3 linked regions of the Peribacillus simplex NBRC 15720 = DSM 1321 genome follow. The protein of the gene in region 1 interacts with the protein of each later gene in a pairwise test. Links are inferred from orthologs where the notes say so. Each region holds a gene or a part of one and is shown on either strand. Other genes may lie near its edges.

Region 1 (7,010 bases):
CCCCTAACAGGACGGCAAAAGGTTCATCTCCGATAAAAGTTTTGGCACATAAAACTGCATGCCCCAGACCTAGAGGTTCCTTTTGTCTTACATAGTGGATATCCACCATGTTGGAAATGTTCTCCACGATCTTAAGAAGATCATTTTGACCTTTCATTTGCAGAAGCATTTCAAGTTCAATGGATTTATCGAAATGATCTTCGATGGCACGTTTGTTTTTACCCGTAACGATGATAATATCTGTAATCCCTGATTGTACCGCTTCCTCGATAATATATTGAATGGTCGGCTTATCGACAATCGGCAGCATTTCCTTTGGTTGGGCTTTCGTAGCAGGTAAAAATCGTGTTCCTAAACCGGCTGCTGGAATCACTGCTTTCTTTATCATAGCCCAGCCCCTTTTTCAGGTTCTTTTATATGCTTTTTATTCTACCCTTCATTTTATGTGGTCATTGGTTGACCTATATCAAAAAAGGTTAAAATAAATCCCTGAAAAAGAATAGATTTACCTCCGAAGCAAATATTATGGATATATGAATTTGGTCAAGAGGTGTATATTTTGCCAATTGAAAATCAAGAGAGAAAACAAATCCTTTTTGCCTTTCTCGTCATTGTTTTATATCTTTCTCCTTTATTCATCCTTGGAGAAAATGCGCATATTCGCGTACATGATAATTTGGATTCCAACCTTGCCTGGTATAAAGTCCTTTCAGAAAGCGGTGAGTTATTCGGTGCTATTGACGCCAAAATTCCCCAGATTATGAATGGGCTGCCCCGAAATGCTTTTGGCAGCGAGTTCAGTATTATCGTGTGGCTTTATGCTCTTTTTCCGACAATGGTTGCATATGCAATAAGCCAGGCATTAACAAGGTTTATTGCATTCTTCGGTATGTATATCCTATTAAAGAAACATTTGGTTACAGGAAGCCAATCAGCTTGGATTAGGGTTGGAACATCCTTAGCCTTTGCCCTTACTCCATTTTGGCCATCGGGAATGCTCAGTACACTTGGGATGCCGCTAGCACTTTGGGCTTTTTTGAATATTCGCAGCAAGGACCATTCTTGGAAGAATTATTTGGTCCTAACACTTTTACCGCTTTATTCAAGCATCGTGCTTGGCTTTTTCTTTTTCCTTGTTGCAATGGGCGTTCTTTGGCTAACGGATGGGATCAGGAGAAAAGGGTGGAATATAACGTTTCTTCTTTCGATCGTGTATATGACCGTCATTTTTGGTTTGGTGGAGTATCGTTTGGTCGCTTCATTCATTTTTGATTCGGATCCAAACAGCAGAGATGAATATTTTCACGCAAGGCTGCCGCTCGATTGGGTCATTAAGCTTACTTTCAAAAATTTCGTTCTTGGACATACGCATGTCATGACTGTACATGCGCTTATCATCCTGCCGATTACAGTCTTTGCCCTTTATATTATTCTGACCAAAAAACTGTGGAGACAGGAAAAGGTTTATGTTTTTTTATTCGGCTTGAATTTTATGCTCTCAGCGTGGTACGCATTTTGGTTTTATAAAGGCTGGCTTCCTTTAACGGAAAGGTTTCATACCTTGGATACCTTTAATTTTGCCAGATTTCACTTTTTAAGGCCGATGGTAATTTACTTGGGGTTTGCCCTAGCGATAAAAATCATTTGGGAACACAGCGTTTATGCTAAGAAAACCCTTTCTATTTTCATCGCCATTCAAATTATGATTTTGATGGGTTTCAATGAAGAAATCACTCACAATAAAAAACCATCTTTTAAACAGTTCTATTCAGAAAGTCTTTTTCAGGAAATAAAAGATCATATTGACCTTCCACAGGAAGAATATCGTGTTGCTAGCATTGGGCTGCACCCCGCAATTGCACAATTTAATGGATTTTACACGCTCGATAGCTATAACAATTTCTATCCGCTTACTTACAAACATCACTTTCGTCAAATAATTGAAAACGAATTGGCTAAGAATAAAAACATCAGAATCTACTTTGATGAATGGGGAGGACGTTGTTACCTATTTACCGATGAGCTTGGGAAGCATTATATGTTCAAGAAAGGCTCGAAGAAAGAGCTGGAAAATTTGGACCTTAATATGGATGCGTTTAAAGGATTAGGTGGCAAGTATATATTTTCTGCCATACCAATCAACAACGCGAAGGAAAACGGATTGGTACTAGATAGGATTTTCACAAAAAAAGGAAGCGTATGGAAAATTCATTTATACAGAGTCATGTGAAAAGGGGGGAATAGAGTGAATTCACCGATACTAACGATTGTTGTACCTTGTTATAACGAAGAAAGCGTATTGCAGGATACCATTTCCCAGCTTTGTGGATTGGTGAGGGGGTTAGTCGAAGAAAACATTGTTTCTGGTCAAAGTAAAATCCTATTGGTTGATGATGGAAGCAAAGATCAAACATGGAAGATCATTTATAAGGAAACGATTAATAATGAATTTGTTCGCGGGCTAAAGCTTTCCCGGAATGCAGGACATCAAAATGCTCTCCTGGCAGGATTGTTTACAGCCAAGGAAGCCTCGGATTGTGTGATATCCATTGATGCAGATTTACAGGATGATATTCAAGTCATCCCTGAATTCATTCGGAAATTCAATGAAGGATGTGAAATTGTATATGGTGTCCGCCAGAAAAGGGACCTTGATTCATTTTTTAAACGAACATCTGCAACTGGTTTTTATAAATTGATGAACAAGATGGGTGTTAACCTTGTCTATAATCATGCCGATTTCCGGCTAATGAGTAAAAGGGCGATCGCTGAGTTGGAACGATTTGATGAAACGAATCTTTTTTTACGGGGGATAGTACCTCTCATTGGGTTTAAGACGGACTCTGTTTATTATGACCGAAAAGAAAGATTGGCTGGGGAAACGAAGTATCCATTTAAGAAGATGGTTGCGTTTGCGCTTGATGGCATTACTTCCTTTTCAGTTACACCGATCCGGCTTGTATTATGGCTAGGATGTCTTTCCTTTTTCATTAGCTTACTCTTTGGGTCTTACTTTTTATGGTTAAAGTTTTATGGGCAGACCGAAACTGGTTGGACCTCATTAATCACCTCCATATGGTTGATCGGTGGACTACAGTTGATTGCTGTCGGCTTGATTGGGGAATATATCGGTAAAATCTATAATGAATCCAAACGCCGGCCTAAATATATTGTTGATTTGGATTTATTTAATCCGCTCGATTTAAAAAAACGGGAGCAACTAGACAATGAACGGAACAGTATTGAAAAACTATCTAAAACACACTAACTCCTTTATCCGCTTTTTATTGGTTGGAATAGTCAATACAGCGGTTGGACTTTCCATCATGCTTTTTCTCATGAATGTTCTTGAATTATCTTACTGGATCTCCACCTTTTTCGGCAATGGTACGGGAGCTGTAACGAGTTTTCTTTTGAACAGGACTTTTACCTTTAAAAGCGATATAGAATGGCGGAGAGGAGTTGCCCGTTTCTTTTGCGTCATCCTGATTTGTTATTCCGCAGCTTATTCTTTAGGCCAAGCTATAGCAGAATCAATGGAAGGATCCGTTCATTTATCCATACAACAAAATGTGGCTGTACTGATAGGAGCAATTTTTTACACAGTTCTTAACTATATTGGCCAGAAATACTTTGTCTTTAAAAAAAGCAATTTGAGACCAATTCAAGAAGGAAGGAACTAATGAGGGTGGATCAGTGGAATAATGCCCCCGAGTGGACGGGAATTAAAGTGGATTCGGGAAGCGAAATTAAATGCTTGTTTAATGACTATCCAAGCTGGGGCAGATCCGTTTAATTTCGTCCTTCGCGCACTCCCTGTGGCGATCATTTTATCATTTTGGGACCCTGTTGTTCATTGACCCCTTGATTATTTTCATTTTGACGTTTTTATTTACCTCCTTTCCTCCCTTCGAATCATGTGTTTGCATGACTTATGTTATATACGTCAAGAACAAAACTACACCTACAAAGATTATTCTATTAATGTACAAAATTTTCATTTACTTTTTCATTTCACGGGAGTATGATAATCAACAGTTTCATATTTCTAAATCGCTTAAACCTTATGGTGCGGGGGACCCGTTATAGGGATTGTTACTACAATCCAAGGGGTGAATCCTTTCAAGGTAGGGCTACTCTTAGGTCCGAATCCGACAGCTAACCTCGTAAGCGTTATATGAGAAGGAAGGTGGAGCTTGTTAGACAAAAAAATTAATGTCTACAGGTCTATTTAGCTATGACTTGTAGGCATTTTTCTATTTCGTCTTGTTTTTTGCTAAAGCTGGGTAACATAAACTTATTAATTAAATATGGTGGTGAATTCTTGATGTTATCTTCTATAAAGAGGTTCTTGATTGGGAGACCTTTAAAATCAAATGCACTTGGTGAACAAAAGCTTAACAAAACAAAGGCTTTGGCGATATTATCTTCTGATGCTTTGTCTTCGGTTGCTTATGGACCGGAGCAAATATTGATCGTCCTGATCACGGTCGGTGCTGCGGCATTCTGGTATTCCATCCCTATCGCGATTGGGGTATTGATCCTGTTAACTGCTTTGATTTTGTCCTATAGACAAATCATTTTCGCTTATCCGCATGGCGGGGGGCCTATGTGGTTTCAAAAAACAATTTAGGTGTCAATCCAGGGTTGATAGCTGGAGGATCCTTATTGGTCGATTATATATTAACTGTCGCTGTAAGTGTTTCTGCAGGTACGGACGCCATCACGTCCGCTTTTCCCGGCCTGCATTCATATAATGTCATCATAGCCATCATTTTCGTCATTCTACTTACAATCCTGAACCTTCGGGGGGTTACGGAGTCGGCCTCTGTTTTGGCCTATCCGGTATACCTATTCGTTTTAGCATTGTTCATCTTGATTGGTGTTGGCATTTACAAGATTTTGACGGGTGGGGTTTCACCGGAATTGCATACGTCCATCGGGACTCCGGTAGCAGGCATCAGTTTATTTATACTGCTAAGAGCATTCGCATCAGGAAGCTCCGCATTGACAGGAGTCGAAGCGATTTCCAATGCAATCCCGAACTTTAAAGATCCAGCCCCGAATAATGCTGCGAAAACTTTAATAGCTATGGGTTCCTTACTAGCTGTATTATTTTCGGGAATTGTATACTTAGCCTATTATTTAAGCATTGTTCCAAGCGCGGAGGTAACGGTCGTCTCCCAGATTGCTGAAGAGATCTTTGGACGGAATTTCATGTATTTCTTCATTCAAGGTACGACTGCATTGATCTTGATACTGGCGGCCAATACTGGCTATTCGGCTTTCCCTCTGCTTGCGGTAAATCTAGCGAAAGATAAATTCATACCAAGGGCGTTTACGATAAGAGGGGACCGATTAGGGTATTCCAATGGAATTATCATACTGGGACTTGCATCCATTATCTTAATAGTCGCATTTGAAGGACATACAGAAAATCTCATTCCGCTTTATGCGGTAGGGGTATTCATTCCATTTACGTTGTCCCAGACCGGGATGATTGTTAAATGGATTCGTGAAAAGCCAAAAGGCTGGATGATGAAACTAACCATTAATTCAATTGGTGCCATGATTAGCTTTATCGTCACGATGATATTCTTTTTAACCAAATTTACTCAGGTTTGGCCTGTTTTGATTTTTTTACCTATCATTATTTTACTTTTTCATCGAATTAGAAAGCATTATGAAGCAGTTGGTGACCAACTAAGGATTACAACATGTGAGCCGATCTTACCAATTGAAGGGAATATCATCATTGTACCTGTGGCGGGTATAACTCATGTGGTTGAGAACTCTTTAAATTATGCAAAATCTCTATCAGCACATCAGGTTATTGCCGTTTATGTTGCTTTTGAAAGAGAAGATGAAAAGAAATTCGAAGAAAAATGGAAAAAATGGCAGCCGGATGTCAGACTCGTTACACTGAATTCTTATTACAGAAGTATCATTCAGCCACTAACTAAATTTGTGGATACAGTTGAACATAAGGCTAGGGAATCCAATTATAAAGTTACAGTGATCATCCCCCAATTCATTCCGAAGAAGGGCTGGCACAATATACTTCATAACCAATCAAGTTTACTGATACGCGCCTACTTGCTTTATAGAAGAAATGTGGTTGTTACGACAGTGCCATATCATTTGAAGAAGTAAGTTCTATTTCTAAGAAAAGAAGCAAACCTTCATATGGTTTGCTGAGACTGTAGACAAATTCGAAGAAATCGAGTTTGCCTACAGTTTTTTTATGGCTTGTACATTTGGACGTTTATTTCCGCTCCAGGCACTAGCTATCCGCGGGCGGTCCGCCCTCGGCATGTGCCTGCGGGGTCTCCCTTGGACGCGCTTTTCCCGCAGGAGTCTCGCACCTTCCTCTCCAATCAACTTTGGTATAACATTTAGTTAGAAACCATACCTGAGGAGTTGAAGGTGTTGCTTTGGGAACATAGTAATAATCTCATAAATAAAAAGACAGCCACTACAGCTGTCTTTTCTCCAACTAACGCCCTCGATAGTTGAAGAAGAACATTAATTAAAAACTCATTAAATTCACGGTAACGATTATTGCTAATGAAGTCCATACAAGGAAAAGGATTGCAGTAAGATGCTGGGAAACTTCCTCTTTTATAGTTTTAATTAATGATAATATAAAACTATATCCAAAAATGAAAAATAAAATTACAAATAAGAAAAACAATATATACATTCCTTTCGTAACATATAGGTTACTGGATTTTGTACACATAAACTAGAATGTTTTACCATTTATCCTGATCAACATTTAAATAACTCAGAGCCTTTTATTTTCAACGAAGATAAAAGATAACTCAAGTGTTCTGTACGTTGGATATTGTTTTTTGAAGTGGGGAGTATATTGGTTTAAATTTTTTCAGTCAAAAGGATTTTGGAAATACTTGTCGAAAATTATAAAAATAACGCTCATGTTGATAATAGAATTCAGCTTGCCAGATGGGTGGTCATTCTTCCTGTCATTAAAAATCAGTCGTTTCACT
Region 2 (7,832 bases), 660 kb from region 1 along the record:
AAAGACGCTGACGAGGTTAGCTGTCGGGTTAGGAATTGGAAACACAAAGCCCTTTCATTTCTGAATTCACCCCTAGCGGATAAAATCCACAAAAATGGGTCCCCCGTTCTTGGAATAAGATTAAGCGAGTTAACTTATAATAAAATATTATACTAAAAATGATAATCTGTAAATATTTATTCGCATCCAGTTCTAGAAAAAATCTTTAAATATGTCTGAATATTCTGCATTAAAGACTATTGTATCTATAATTACTCTTCCCAATTTTAAATCAATATAAGTTATATTGATATATAATTAATAACTAATTTGACATCACCTCTCTTGAAGAAAAATGCGGTTATTTTTCCAAAATGCCAAGTAACAGGTATCTTACTTTTTCCCTAGAGGTGAATTTTTTATAAGTTGCAGCTTTCACTTTTTCAAATTGAATTGGAGTAATAAAATAAGAATGGTTCTTCACTGCCACATTCGGCTCCATGAGGATGACGTCACCTACCGACGGTCCCTTTATAATTTCTTGCTTACCTTCAGCCTTAAGCCCTTTTGTGATGTAATGTTTATCCACATAGCCTTTTTTAGTCAATTTGTAAACATGAGGCTGTTTTTGGTAATGTACCGCCTCTATAGGAACGGAGGGTACACCGGCTTTCTCATTGGTTATTACAGTAAGGTTCACTTTGGATCCCACCAACAAAAGTTCCGTTTCTTCGCCTTCCGGTTCGATTAAAGCCTGAAATGGAAATCTGTTATCTTTTTTTAATGACGGCTCTTCAGCTGGATAGGAATGGATACGGCCTATCGTTCCTTTCAATGCCTTTTTTGAATCAGAGGAACTTGCTTTTATAGTCATGCCCACTTCAGCCTTTTTCATTTCCTCTTCGGAGAAATCCCCTTCAATTGCCATATTTGTTGAAACGATGGATATAATGGGATTATTCAGGTTTTTATTGATATTTTTAACTACACCATCAGCCTCGCTCGTCGTCACGATCGCACTTGACTGCTCCTCAATTGAACTTAATTTAGCGTCAAGCATTTTCACTTTTTCATTCAAACTGTTTTTTTCTAGTTCCTGCTTGTACATTTCTTGCTCAATGTTACTTTTAATAAGATCTGAAGAGCCTGTTGTTATATCAATATTCAAGTTTTTTTCCACCGATTCATCAATGGATGCTTTTTCAGGATCACTGGTCAAGGTCCCTTGATAAGACCTCAACTTCCCTATGTATTCCTCAACCCCTGCAATTTCTCCCTCAGCTGCCGTTTTCTCCGCTTCCAAATTCGCTTTAAGCGCATCAAGTTCGGTCGTCGTATACTCAAACAACGAGGAGCCAGCCGTAATCGAATCGCCTTCTTTTACAAGGAATTTCTTAAAATCATTTTTCTTGGTATCGAAATAGATATCATACTCTTCTACAGGTTTAATTACCCCTTTAGTTTGAATAGTATCCGTAATTGTATCTTTTTTTACCTTTGTCCAGTTTTCAACGAAAACAGTTCGCTCCACTTTGCTTTCTTTTTTTTCAATAAGGTATATGTTAACGGTTATTAACACTATCGACGCAATCGAGACCGCTGCTATTTTCCATTTCCCGCTCATCCTTTTCACCCGCCTTATACAAATACGCCTACTTGGATGTATGCTAAAAAGGCTTTAACAAACCATGTGGCCAGATAGAATAGAACAATCATTAAAAGGACCAAATAATTATTTCGTTCTGAAAATTCCTTTAAATAAAAATATTGCAGAGCAATAATAAGAAATTGAAAAATGGTGATTTCGCTGAAAAGGTGAATGAAATAATCACTTCTGAGAACATACTGACTGATGATCCCCAATGAAAAAGGATTAGCATCGCTGCCTATATCCATTAAAACGAATAGAGGAATCAGTAATGTTTTTTCCACTAATTGCAAACCAAAAAGAATCATTTGAACGATAACTAATTTTATATATGGGATATCAGTAACGATCCAAAAGAATAGAGCTGCTAAAAATATGTATATGGAAGGGTCGATTATGCCTGTTATTATATTGCCGCTCAAAATCAGCAACTTTGCTGCTTCGAATTCATTGACACTCATCTTCGTGATTTCTTTGGAGAATGATTCTGAACCAATACCAAAATATCCTCCAATGGCGAATACTATAAGGCTAAGAAAATATAAAAATAGTAATTTCACTCCAAGCTTTGTGACTGCCTCTGCATTTTGCAGCTGATAACGACTCCGATAAGGCTCTAAAATGCCTTTTAACAATCTGACCTGGTACACCATATGTGGTCCTCCTGCAAAAAATGATATATCATCATATATTTTATCTTATTTTGGAAACAATTGCAGAAATAAGGAATGAATAAACAAAAAAAACACATAATCCTTACCCTTCAAATTTAGTCACCCAAACTAATTTGGAGTTAATACTGACAAATGATGGGCAAGGACTTTAATGTGCGCAGGCGTTTGTCTATAATTCTCTCCATCCATATCCACATCAAGCGGCATCTTGGTTTCAATGGTCAGGGCACCGGCTTGTATATAAGTCACCCCAGAGCCAAAGCTCAGATTTTCAGTCCGTGAACGTTTCATGGCTATTATTTCTAGTAATGCACCAAGGCTTGCATTCTCCAAGATGGCAACGCCAAAGAGCCCATCGTCTGGACTAACCATGGGAAAGGGCAATAAATTAGTGCCGATAAAACAACCATTCAAGACCAAAATCATTACTGCTTCCCCTTCAATGAATTCCCCATCATATTCTAGTTTATAGGGAAAGGGAGCATTCTCACCAATCGTCCTTACAGCACTTAATAAATATCCTATCTTTCCGAACCTGCTTTTTTCCTGCTCATCAATATTGCTTGATGCATCTGAAATTAGTCCTACTCCCCAAAAATTAGAAAAATAATCGTTATTGGCCTGCCCGATATCAATTGAACGAACCCTGCCATTTACTAGTGCTTCTGCAGCTTGACGAACATTTTGAGGAATCTTTAATGTTCTGGAGAAGTCATTGCAAGTCCCTCCAGGTAAAATTCCAAACAACGGCCGCCTCCGAAGTGGTGAAAGGCCATTTACACACTCATGTACCGTTCCATCTCCTCCTAATACAAAAACTACATCCATGTCTTCACCAAATTCCAAACAATAACGGCATGCATCGCCTTTTTCCTTTGTTTGTAGAATGAGGAACTCATCAATATGTGGAGCTATTACTGGAAGACAACCCTCAAGATTCCTTTCGAGTTTATCATTCCCGGCATTTTCATTAAAAATCAGCATTCCCTTTTTCCATCGCATGATTCTTGCCCCCATATTATTGAAAGAATTGTCTTCTTCCCATCACTTATTCTTTTTCCTAAACCCCCGCTTTTGAAACTCATTAAGATTCAATTGAAAAAAAGAGGCTATACGCCCCTTTCGGTAAAGCCTTCATATATTCGTCAAATAATCCTTCATCATTAAGATAAGCTTTGAACACAAGGGACTTCTTTTATCATTTTTTTCCAAAAATAACAAAAGGCTTTCCAAGATGATGGGGCTTGGTCTAACTTTTGAAAACTCTTCCTGGATCGCCTTTAAAGCTTCCGTATTTTTACGTGTTTCCATTCCCTCTTCTTTACGTGTTTCCACTTCCAGCATCCTGACGATAATCGAATGAATTTCTTCTTTTGGGCTCATATCCCGCATCGAGCATCCTGGTAGGGGAAATTGTTTCAATAATGGATCTTCCATGTTCTGCAGGCTTGCGATAATGGAATCCATCCGGTTCAATATGAAGCTAGGTAACAATTCCACATCGAAAGCATTTTGTTTCCTTATCAATATTCCGATATATCCTTTGAAAAGGGAATCTAAAATTATGGTGCAATCCGGCAGAAGATCAGCCGAAAGTCCCGGGTACAGCTCAATAATTTTACGTTTGAACCAAATCAAGCCCTCTTCATGGATATAATGTAAAAATCTATCTAGTTCTTTGCTGATATGAACCATTTGTTCCTGCATCATCATTTGAATCAAGTTGGTATTTCCCGTCATATGCTCAATGTGAACAGTGATCTGCCTCATGAATTTGTCTTTACTGGACAATGAAGCATCCAGTTCAAGATCAAGTAATGAGTCCGTCAACGCTTCATAATAAAATTTAAAAATGGAGACTAGTAATTCTTCCTTAGATTTAAAATAATTATAAAAAGACCCCTTTGCTATCCCACATTTTTCAGCAATTTCCTGAACGGAAGTAGCATGATAGCCTTTTTCCGCGAAAAGCTCTACAGACTTATCTATGATCATCTTATTTTTTTCTTTCATCAAATTCATCCTATCTCTTAAAATTATCAATTGATGACCAATGGGTCACATCTTCCGAATTGTATCCCAAAACCCTTGAAATCACAACGTTAACACTAACGAATATTATCTATTGCAATCATAATCCATATACTATATATTTGAGTCTATGACCGACTAGTCACAATTTTATGTATGGAGGGTACAAGCTTGAATTCAATAATAAAATTTTCATTAAAGAATAAATTGGCAATCTGGTTGCTTACGATCATCATCGTAGCAGCTGGTTTATACTCCGGTTTAAACATGAAACAAGAAACCATTCCAAGCATCTCGACTCCTTTAATAAGCATCTCCACTGTATATCCTGGAGCTGCACCTGAAGAAGTAGCAGATAAACTCACAGACCAGATTGAGCAGAAAGTAACAAATTTGCCAGGAGTCGAATTAGTCAGTTCTTCGTCCATGGCTAATGTCTCTTCCATCCAATTACAATATGATTATGATACGGATATGGACGATGCAGTAAAAGAAGTGAAAGAAGCTTTAGAGAAACTAGAACTGCCTGAGGGAGTGGATGACCCAAGCGTATCTAAATTAGAATTAAACGCTTTTCCTGTCGTCGCACTCAGTGTAACAGATAAGGGTTCGGATTTACCAGCTCTTACAAAAAATGTGGAAGATGTGTTAGTACCTAAACTTGAAGGAATTGACGGCGTGACATCCGTATCAATTTCCGGACAACAAGTAAATGAAGGCAGCCTTGTATTCGACCAGGAAAAGATGGCTCAATACGGGCTCGATGAAGATACCGTAAAGAAGGTTATCCAGGCCGCAAACGTCAACATGCCGCTTGGCATATATAACTTTGATGATAAAGAAAAAACGATCGTTGTGGATGGAAACATCTCCACATTAAAAGACCTGAAAAATATTAAGATACCTTTAACCGGCGGCTCTCAAACTGGAACGCCAACACAAACCGTACCCGAAACCAATCAATTATCTCCTGAAATGGAAACGGGTCCTGCCCAACTACAAAATGTCAAATTATCAGACATTGCCGATGTTAAAATCACCGGTAAGGCTGAATCGATTTCAAGAACAAACGGTAGCGAATCGATTGGGATTCAGGTTACAAGATCGCCTGATGCCGATACAGTCGCAATCGTAGACGACGTAAAAGAAGAAGTATCGAACTTCAAAGAAGAATTTAAAGGCGTAAGTGTACACACTACGCTTGATCAAGCCCAACCGATTAAAGATTCTGTGGAAACCATGATCAGCAAGGCACTCTTCGGCTGTCTGTTTGCAGTCATTGTTATCATGCTGTTCCTTAGGAACTTTAAAACGACTCTCATTTCTGTCATTTCGATTCCATTATCCCTGTTAGCAGCCCTTTTGGTGCTCAAACAAATGGATATTTCATTGAATGTCATGACACTGGGGGCCATGACAGTTGCCATTGGCCGAGTCGTCGATGACTCCATTGTCGTCATTGAAAATATTTATAGGAGAATGGCTTTAAAAGGCGAACAATTAAAAGGCGGCGAATTAATACGATCAGCCACTAAGGAAATGTTCATCCCTATCCTTTCATCGACAATCGTTACTGTAGCCGTATACTTGCCTTTAGCAAGCGTTACAGGACCTGTCGGGGAACTATTCATGCCATTCGCCTTAACAATGGTGTTTGCATTAGTCGCTTCCTTAATAATCGCCATCACACTTGTTCCGGCAATGGCAGACTCTTTATTTAAAAAGGGACTATCTAAAAAAGAATTAAAATCACATGAAGAAAAACCAAGCAAACTATCTGCATTCTACCGAAAAGCACTGGATTGGTCGTTAAACCATAAGTTAATCACTTTCGGTACAGCCATTGTATTATTGGCCGGCAGCTTATTCCTAATCCCAAGCATCGGTGTCAGCTTCATGCCTGCAGATGAAGAAAAAACGATTATCGTCACTTACACTCCCGCACCCGGAGAGTTAAAAGAGGATATTGAAAAGCAAACAGAAAAAGTAGAAAAATACTTCATGGATAAAGACGATGTGAAGACCGTTCAATACACACTTGGTGAAAGCATGATGGGCGGCATGATGGGCGGCTCGAGTAACTCGGCTCTCTTCTATGTACTCTATGATGAAGACACCGAAAATTTCGGGGACAAAAAAGAAACGGTCATAAAAGATTTAACTGAACTTGATTCACCAGGAACATGGAAACAACAAGAATTCACGTCAACAGCAAGCAACGAAACCACACTATTTGTTTACGGAAATACACAAAAAGACATTGAACCGGTAATTGACGATATTCAAAATATCATGAAGAAAAATAAAGATTTAAAAGATGTTGATACAAGTCTTTCCGATGCTTATGAGCAATATACACTAGTTGCAGACCAGGAAAAGCTAAGCGATCTTGGACTGACAGCTGCACAAATTGGTATGTCCATTGCAAACACGAATAAAGATGATGCTATAACTACGATTAAGAAAGATGGAGAAGAAGTCAAAGTATATGTCGAGACAGAAGAAACGGCATTCGAAGACAAAAAAGATCTTGAGAATACGAAAATTTCTTCTCCTATGGGAATGGAAATCCCATTGAAAGAGCTTGTGAAAATCGAAGAAGGCAAAGCTTCCGATACAATCAGCCGCCGCGATGGAAAAATTTATGCCGACGTGTCTGCAACAATCAAATCGGATGATGTAGCAGCAGTAACAGCTGAGGTACAAAAGGAAGTTGATAAATTAGACCTTCCCGCAAGCGTCTCTATAGACTATGGCGGAGTAACGGAAGATATCCAAGAATCATTCACTCAACTTGGTATCGCTATGTTAGCGGCCGTTGCTATCGTATACTTTGTCCTAGTCGTTACTTTCCATGGTGGTTTAGCACCAATAGCCATTCTCTTCTCCTTACCATTTACGGTAATCGGGGCATTGGCAGGGCTATTCGTTGCAGGTGAGACCATCAGCGTTTCGGCAATGATGGGTGTCCTAATGCTTATTGGCATCGTGGTAACCAACGCCATTGTATTAGTGGACCGCGTTATCAAAAATGAAGAATCCGGACTATCTACCAGGGAAGCTTTACTCGAGGCAGGATCCACCCGTCTACGTCCAATCCTGATGACTGCCCTGGCCACAATCGGCGCTTTAATACCTTTGGCAATCGGTGCGGAAGGCAGCGAATTAATATCACAAGGTTTGGGAATTACCGTTATCGGCGGACTGGTGAGTTCTACATTGCTAACACTTGTAATAGTACCGGTAGTATATGAAGTAATAATGAAAATAGGTAAAAAGAAGAAAAAAACAGTTAAGTAAAGAAGAAAAAGAAAGAGGGGATTCCTTATATTAGGAATCCCCTCTTTTTTGATTCAACAATTGATCAATATGCTCTTAATATATTAACCCTCATACTTCAGGACCTCTTTTGACGGAACTTTATTCCCTCTTCATTTAACCTGCCCCGTCTGATAAGACAAAACGTCCTATTCCTCATTTCAAGGAAACTTGTATGTTTT
Region 3 (7,020 bases), 3.4 Mb from region 1 along the record:
ATGCACAAGTCTTGCCAATAATTCTTTATCTTTTTCATTCATTACATGTGGAATAATCAATGTTTTACCAGGCTCGGCAACATTATTTATATTATTATTGACTTCTTTTAACTTTTTGATCGGGACACCGTACTGCTTCGCAATATCCCATATCGATTCACCTTGTTTAATGACATGTTTGGTTGCTCCATCAGAAGCTATACTGGTCGTTCCCTTAGGAAAAGCTATCCCAAGTACGATGACACTTAGAGTCATTATCACGGTTATTAATACTGATAATTTCATCTTGTAACCTCCTCGTTAAGCATCTTCCTAGGATAACAGACCATATAGGAGAAAACAGTGCTAAATTTTTTCCAAGGAAATAAAGGAAAAATTTTCACTTGGCAATTAACTACGAAATTTTAATGTTTCCCATTCTTCCCGTAGCATTCCCATTCTGATTGAATCATAATAATAACCATCATAATAACGGCATTTTCTCATTCTTCCCTCTACTTGCATGCCTAGCTTTTCCCCAACAGCCATCATACGTTCATTACCTGACCATGTCGTCAGCCCAACCCGCTCAATCTCCATTTTTTCGAATAAATAGCCTATGAACAACATTAACGCTTCTGTTCCATAACCGCCATTCCAATACTTGGGCTCAAAAATCGTAATTCCGATTTCAAGCCAACGTGAAAATTCATGTTCCCAGTAATATACAACAGAGCCTATTATTTGATCGTTTTTTTCCATTAATAGCTCAGAGTAAACACCCATTTTCTCATCATAGGTTCTATGCTTCATTTCTTTATCGATATACGTATGGAAATCAATGAGTTCAAGAGGATGATAAGGTGCATCCCACTTTTTCCATTCTGGATCGGCTTCTCCATATTTCAGGCTCCATAAACGTTTTAAATCGGCTTGTTTAACATTCCTCAATATTACTTTGCTTCCTTCAATCCGAACATCGTCCAATCCGCTTCCTCCCAATTCTTCCTGGATGTACCTTCCACTTTACCGGTCGACACATAATTTAATAAAATATTGCCTATCTCTGGGACCATCGAATTCACAAAAATATACCCCCTTCCAAGTACCAAGGATTAAGCTCCCTTTATGGATGATCACCTGTTGTGAAGAACCAACCGTACCTGATTTCAAATGGGCAGCCGTGTTTCCTTCCATATGTAAATCCAATGTATGATTCCATGGGTATTGCTCATCCAGTCTTCTTAGCATATCCTTTTTGACATCCGGATCTGCATTTTCGTTAATCGTGATTCCAGCAGTTGTATGTGGGCAATAAATAAGAGCTATACCCTCTTGAACCCCGTTTTCCGAGATGAATGCCTGTACTTCTGGCCTAACATCAATCATATCATCCCTTTTCGTCGTTTTTAAGGTGTTTTTCTTCAGCATGTACCTTCACTCCTTTTGTTCGTTTTTATATGCCTTTACCCATAAACATAAAAATTCATGCTTTAATAAACCAGTAGATATTAAGAACTTATCGACCGTAATCAATAGATTAAGCCACCCTTATTAATCTTTTGTTTTAATATTGGATCTACAAGGAATGGGGGTATTTTAAATCAACATTTCCAATTAGCCTCTCCTAAATATAACGGAAATTCTATTGTTAAAATAGAAACCTGCTGCCTTAAAATGCTATGTGGGAGTATGATTTGAATCCGGATCGATCAATTGAGGAAACATTCATCCCTGCGCGATAAAGCCTATCCAGTGCTTGAAGTTGAAAATCTTTTAGGCTTCAAACCACATTTAATAAATAATCATTTATCTTTTAGATAGACGCAAGGTTTCCTGAATCGAACCGCTTTTATGTATCCACCCTTTCTGCAACCGGATTGAAGTTTTGGATTGGATATAAGAAAAGCGGACCCGATGTAATTGGACGCTTTCAGACTGTAGGCAAACTCGATTTTCATCGAGTTTGTCTACAGTCTTTTTTGTTTTAGACTATGTTAATTTTCATTGTTAATTTACGATAAAAAAAACAGTTAATCGAATAAAATGAATTTTATCCTCTTTTGTAAGTTGCCGATATTTCATTAGTTCTCACCCAATTCTAACTCCTTTATGGTCGTGCCATCCGTGGTTAATCGGAACAGACCGAACATAACTGGATTAGCTTGCACCAATCCTTCACACATTAAATCTTTAAGAGTCTGATTTACACAGGATAGATTTCCCCATTCTTTCGGAAGACGGCCAGCAATTTGAATCGGTGTCTGCCAATCAGTGGCTAATGATAGCAACAAGGTTCGTTGTTTTGGTGTCAAGTCCATACTTTCTTCCTCCCTGTTTTTAGGTCATTATTACAATATTGTACGTTCTTAATGACTGATAAGTTTCGATAATCGGTAACAAACAGCTATCTACAATGATTTTACTTATAATTATATTATCACTACGATGTTTCACTATATCTATAAATTGAAACCAACTCAAATAATTGTCGGGGTATTTTGTAGCTACACCATTGAATCGTTGCATCCAGCCTTTTAAACGGCTGTTATAGTTATTCACATTCTGGATGTGGTACAGTCTTTTAACACGTTCTGTACCATCTGATATAAAGCGGTAATGTTCCAATCTTTCGCTTTTTGCATACGAAGAAAAATCCCTCCAGGCATCTGTGCAGAGCCTATTGTCTGATATCATTTTAGAGTCGATAGCTTTGTCTAATTGAGTATTCACAATACGCCCTCTACCAAGAACACCTGAATAAGTAGATATTTGACGGTGTCTGGCAATTTAAACACAAACTTGTTCGTGACTAATATCACGAAATTTTAAAGAACCGCCACGTTTTTTCGGGAAAAATTATAAGCGACGCTTTAAAGATACAGACCTGTTTGAACAGATTTTCTATCGCATCTTAATGAAAGCTTCCGAAAGAAAACTGAAAAGTGCAGAGCATGTATTTGTATTTGTTGATTCCACACATGTGAAAGCCAGTGCGAATAAGCGAAATTCGAAAAGAAAATCGTTCGTAAAGTTAACACGGGCCTATCCAGGACGCCTTCAAGAAGTAATAAATCAAGATCGTGAAAACGTGAAAATAAGCCTTTTCCACCAGATAAATTTATCAAGGAAGAAACCAAGGAGATTAAAGAAATTCCATTGATCCTGAGAGTGGCTACTATGTGAAAGATGAACGAACAAAACAGTTTGCCCATTTGTTTCATACGGCAGCAGCATACCGCAATGGATTTGAATTGGGAACGATAGTAACATCGTAACATCCGGAAATACGCATGATAGTCATATCTTAGAGCCTCTATTTATAACTGCTTCAAATAAAATAAAAAAATCAAAAAGGTTTCGGAATGAGACCATTCCGAAACCTTTTTGTCTACAAACAGAATGCGGATCCAATGGAATGGGAACCGTATTCTGTTTTTTTATATCTGTTTCTTTTTCCAGAACCCCAATATTATAGCGGTAATGAGGGATCCTATTAATATGGCCAGCAAATAGAGGAAAGGATGGTTGACAAGGGGGATGACAAATATTCCCCCATGTGGCGCTGGCAAAGTTACACCAAAAGCCATAGACAGGGCTCCTGCTGTCGCTGCTCCAACAACACTGCTGACGATAACGCGCAATGGATCCGCCGCCGCAAAAGGAATGGCACCCTCTGTGATGAATGAAGCACCCATGAAGTAATTAGTGAATCCGGATTTCCTTTCCATTTCACTGAATTTACTTTTAAAGAATGTAGTTGCAAATGCGATTCCTAAAGGAGGAACCATTCCACCAGCCATTACTGCAGCATGAGGTCCAAAACTTGATGCCTCAATGGCTGCAAGCCCAAAAGTGAATGCTGCTTTATTTAATGGGCCGCCCATATCCACAGCCATCATACCCCCAAGAATCAAGCCAAGGAATATTGCGTTCGTGCCGGATAATCCCTGCAGCCAATTGGTCAGGCCCATGTTAATTGCGGTTACTGGTTCATTTACGAGAAATATCATGATAAACCCTGTAATTAACATCCCGAATACAGGATAGAGTAAAACCGGTTTAATGCCATCGAGTGTTTGCGGTAACCTGGAAAACAATTTTCTTAAAAGTAAGACGACATAACCTGCAAGGAAACCGGCGATCAGTCCGCCAAGAAAACCGGCATTAGCTTGTGCTGCCAATAGTCCCCCTACCATACCAGGGGCAAAACCTGGACGGTCGGCTATACTTGAAGCAATGAATCCTGCTAGTACAGGGACAAGCAAGAAGAAGGCACCATTTCCCCCGCCAATATCACTTAATGCTTTGGCAATGGGATTATAATCAGGATTTGCCGGATCGGCAGCTTCGATTCCAAAAAAGAAAGAAAGCGCAATCAAGATACCGCCCCCGACGACAAATGGAAGCATATTACTTACGCCATTCATTAAGTGCTTGTAAATCCCCAATCCTCCTTTTGCTGAATCACCTTCGTCACTTTTATCATTTCCTGTTCCTTTGTAAACAGGGGCATCCTGATTCAAGGCTCTTGTTAACAGCTCCTCGGTCTTCCGGATCCCATGGGCAACAGGGACAATAATGACATGTTTTCCATTAAAACGATCCATTTCCACCTGCTTATCAGCTGCAACGATAATCGCATCCGCCTCATCAATTTCTGCGGCGGTTAAACCATTTTTGATTCCTGTGGAACCATTTGTTTCCACTTTGAAATCGATACCCATTTCCTTCGCTTTGGCCTTTAACGCATCAGCAGCCATATAAGTATGGGCGATTCCTGTCGGACAAGCTGTAACGGCAAGGATTTTACCTTTACTGTTACCACTGGCACTGACAGTATTACTTGTTTGCTCCTCTTCTCTTACTTCTTCATCGGCTTCCATTTCTTTTTGATTGATTATCTCTAACACTTCCTCACCAGAAGAAGCAGAAATCAATCGGGCTCTGAATTTATCATCCATCAGTAATGAAGAAAGCCGGGAAAGGGTCTCCAAGTGATCTGCATTCGCTCCTTCACTTGCTGCAATCATAAAGAACAAATGAGCTGGCTGCCCGTCAAGCGATTCATAATCCACACCACTGACCGATTTGCCGAAACAGATGGCAGGAATCCTTACTGCATTTGTTTTTGCGTGTGGAATGGCTATTCCTTCACCAATCCCTGTTGTGCTTTGCTCTTCACGTTTTAAGATGGCAGCTTTGAAACCCTCCAAATCGTTTAACCTGTCAGCCTCGGCTAACTTCCCTGATAGTTCATCAATGACTGCTTGCTTTGTAGCACTTTGCAGATTAATTATGATTGTATCCAATTTTAACAAGTCTGTAATTTTCATAGAGTCAGCCTCCTGTTAGTTGATTGATAGCAATTTGCGGTAATAACTCTTCAATTTTATCCAATGTACCGAGATCGGATGAAAAGGCTGTAGCACTTCCTGCTGCAAGACTGAAGCGAAAAGCGGTTAGAATATCCCCTGTCTTTTCATATGTCCCGATGAAACCTGCGACCATGGAATCACCGGCACCCACTGAGTTGATGACGTTCCCTTTTGGTACATTTGCGGAATATGACTCTCCGCCGGAGCAAAGCACCGCCCCCTGTCCCGCCATTGAAACAATAACGTTTTGTGCACCTGCTTCAACCAATTTAGCGCCATATTCTCTAGCATCATCAACCGTTCTGATTTCGGTAGAAAAAAGCTCACCCAGTTCATGGTGATTAGGCTTTATTAAAAATGGCTGGTGTGGAAGGACATTCATTAATCCCTTGCCACTCGTATCCACCACCACTTTAATGCCGTTATGGGAACAAGACCTTGCCATTGTCTCGTATACATCCGAAGGAACGCTTGAAGGGATGCTTCCTGACAAAATGAGGATATCATTATTATTCAACTGTTCAATCTGACTAAATAATTGTTGATAATTCCCTTTGGAAATGACTGGCCCTTGGCTATTTATTTCGGTCTCCATCCCTGTTTTCAATTTAATGTTTATTCTTGTATCTCCAGCTATCTCTGTAAAGTCCGTAAAAATCTCTTCCTGTCTTAAAAACCTTTTTACAAATTCACCAGTTTGTCCACCGATGAATCCTAAAGCTGTCGTACTATTTCCAAGCCTTTTAAGCACTCGGGAAACATTGATCCCTTTCCCTCCAGGGAATTTTGCATCATAACTGGTTCTATTCACCTTGCCCATTTGAAAACTCTCCACCTCGACCAGATAATCGATAGATGGATTGAGTGTCACTGTATAAATCATTAAATGGTCACGACCTTTACCTTTGGATTTTTATGGAGTTGAGCAACAGCCTCTTCATCATTGCTGTCAGTAAGAATTATGGCATCGCTTACATCTGCCACCTTAGCGAAAGTAGCTTCATTTAGTTTTGAACTATCAGCAAGCACGTAGGTTTCGTTAGAGAGGCGTAATGCCATCTTCTTCAGTAGAGCTTCTTCCGGGTCGGGAGTTGTGAAACCCAGATCTTGATGAATGCCGTTCATTCCCAAGAAACATTTATCAAAACGGTATTCATTCAAAAACTGTACAGCATTACTTCCTATAACCGCATTTGTCGAGAATTTTATCGTTCCGCCCACTAACACTGTTTTGATCTCCAATTCGATGAGTTTCGGAATATGCATAAGACCATTTGTCAGCACCGTTATATTTTTATCCTTTAAATAAGGAATCATTTCCGCAGTTGTCGTACCTGCATCAAGATATATACAATCATTTTTCTCTATGAAAGAAGCCGCAAGCTTTGCTATAAGTTGTTTTTCAGCTCTTGCTTTCTTTTGCTTTTCCATAGTTGTCGGTTCAAGGCCTTTTCTTTGAAGTAAAGAGGCCCCGCCATGCACGCGTTTCAAGAGCTTCATTTCTTCGAGTTGCACTAGATCTCTCCGAATGGTCGACTCCGAGGCTTGTAACTGATCTACAAGCTCCTGCAGCTTTACCGTTCCTTGTTCTTTAAGGATCGATAGGATGAACTGGTGCCTTTCAGTTGTCAACAATTCGTCCACCTCACTTTAATATCATCAT

The links.
Region 2: the proteins of BS1321_RS07840 (region 1) and BS1321_RS10945 interact in binary tests that used the Bacillus subtilis proteins (3 or more experiments, as listed by UniProt). The link is inferred for Peribacillus simplex NBRC 15720 = DSM 1321 from one-to-one orthologs.
Region 3: the proteins of BS1321_RS07840 (region 1) and BS1321_RS24380 interact in binary tests that used the Bacillus subtilis proteins (3 or more experiments, as listed by UniProt). The link is inferred for Peribacillus simplex NBRC 15720 = DSM 1321 from one-to-one orthologs.

The regions. Positions count from the first base shown.
Region 1 is NZ_CP017704.1:1,645,114-1,652,123, reverse strand. The notes cover bases 1,360-4,256. They hold BS1321_RS07840 (glycosyltransferase family 2 protein), read left to right. Parts: upstream 1,360-2,245; coding sequence 2,246-3,268; downstream 3,269-4,256. Other genes in these bases: BS1321_RS07835 (GtrA family protein), read left to right, coding at 3,228-3,683; BS1321_RS07845 (DUF6044 family protein), read left to right, coding at 1,360-2,230. In the rest of the region: UTP--glucose-1-phosphate uridylyltransferase GalU, read right to left, coding at 1-388; more of BS1321_RS07845, read left to right, coding at 566-1,359.
Region 2 is NZ_CP017704.1:2,305,326-2,313,157, forward strand. Bases 4,114-7,832 are described here. They hold BS1321_RS10945 (efflux RND transporter permease subunit), read left to right. Parts: upstream 4,114-4,503; coding sequence 4,504-7,632; downstream 7,633-7,832. Other genes in these bases: BS1321_RS10940 (TetR/AcrR family transcriptional regulator), read right to left, coding at 4,114-4,314. In the rest of the region: BS1321_RS10925 (efflux RND transporter periplasmic adaptor subunit), read right to left, coding at 341-1,603; BS1321_RS10930 (hypothetical protein), read right to left, coding at 1,618-2,280; BS1321_RS10935 (YegS/Rv2252/BmrU family lipid kinase), read right to left, coding at 2,410-3,303; more of BS1321_RS10940, read right to left, coding at 3,436-4,113. UniProt on the Bacillus subtilis protein: Required for self-resistance to surfactin, an antimicrobial lipopeptide surfactant produced by B.subtilis. Also required for swarming motility.
Region 3 is NZ_CP017704.1:5,037,859-5,044,878, reverse strand. What follows is about bases 2,868-5,774. They hold BS1321_RS24380 (PTS fructose transporter subunit IIABC), read right to left. Parts: upstream 5,316-5,774; coding sequence 3,420-5,315; downstream 2,868-3,419. Other genes in these bases: pfkB (1-phosphofructokinase), read right to left, coding at 5,320-5,774. Also shown: BS1321_RS24410 (cell wall hydrolase), read right to left, coding at 1-285; BS1321_RS24405 (GNAT family N-acetyltransferase), read right to left, coding at 391-966; BS1321_RS24400 (secondary thiamine-phosphate synthase enzyme YjbQ), read right to left, coding at 1,006-1,410; BS1321_RS24395 (hypothetical protein), read right to left, coding at 2,064-2,300; more of pfkB, read right to left, coding at 5,775-6,240; BS1321_RS24370 (DeoR/GlpR family DNA-binding transcription regulator), read right to left, coding at 6,240-6,992. UniProt on the Bacillus subtilis protein: The phosphoenolpyruvate-dependent sugar phosphotransferase system (sugar PTS), a major carbohydrate active transport system, catalyzes the phosphorylation of incoming sugar substrates concomitantly with their translocation across the cell membrane.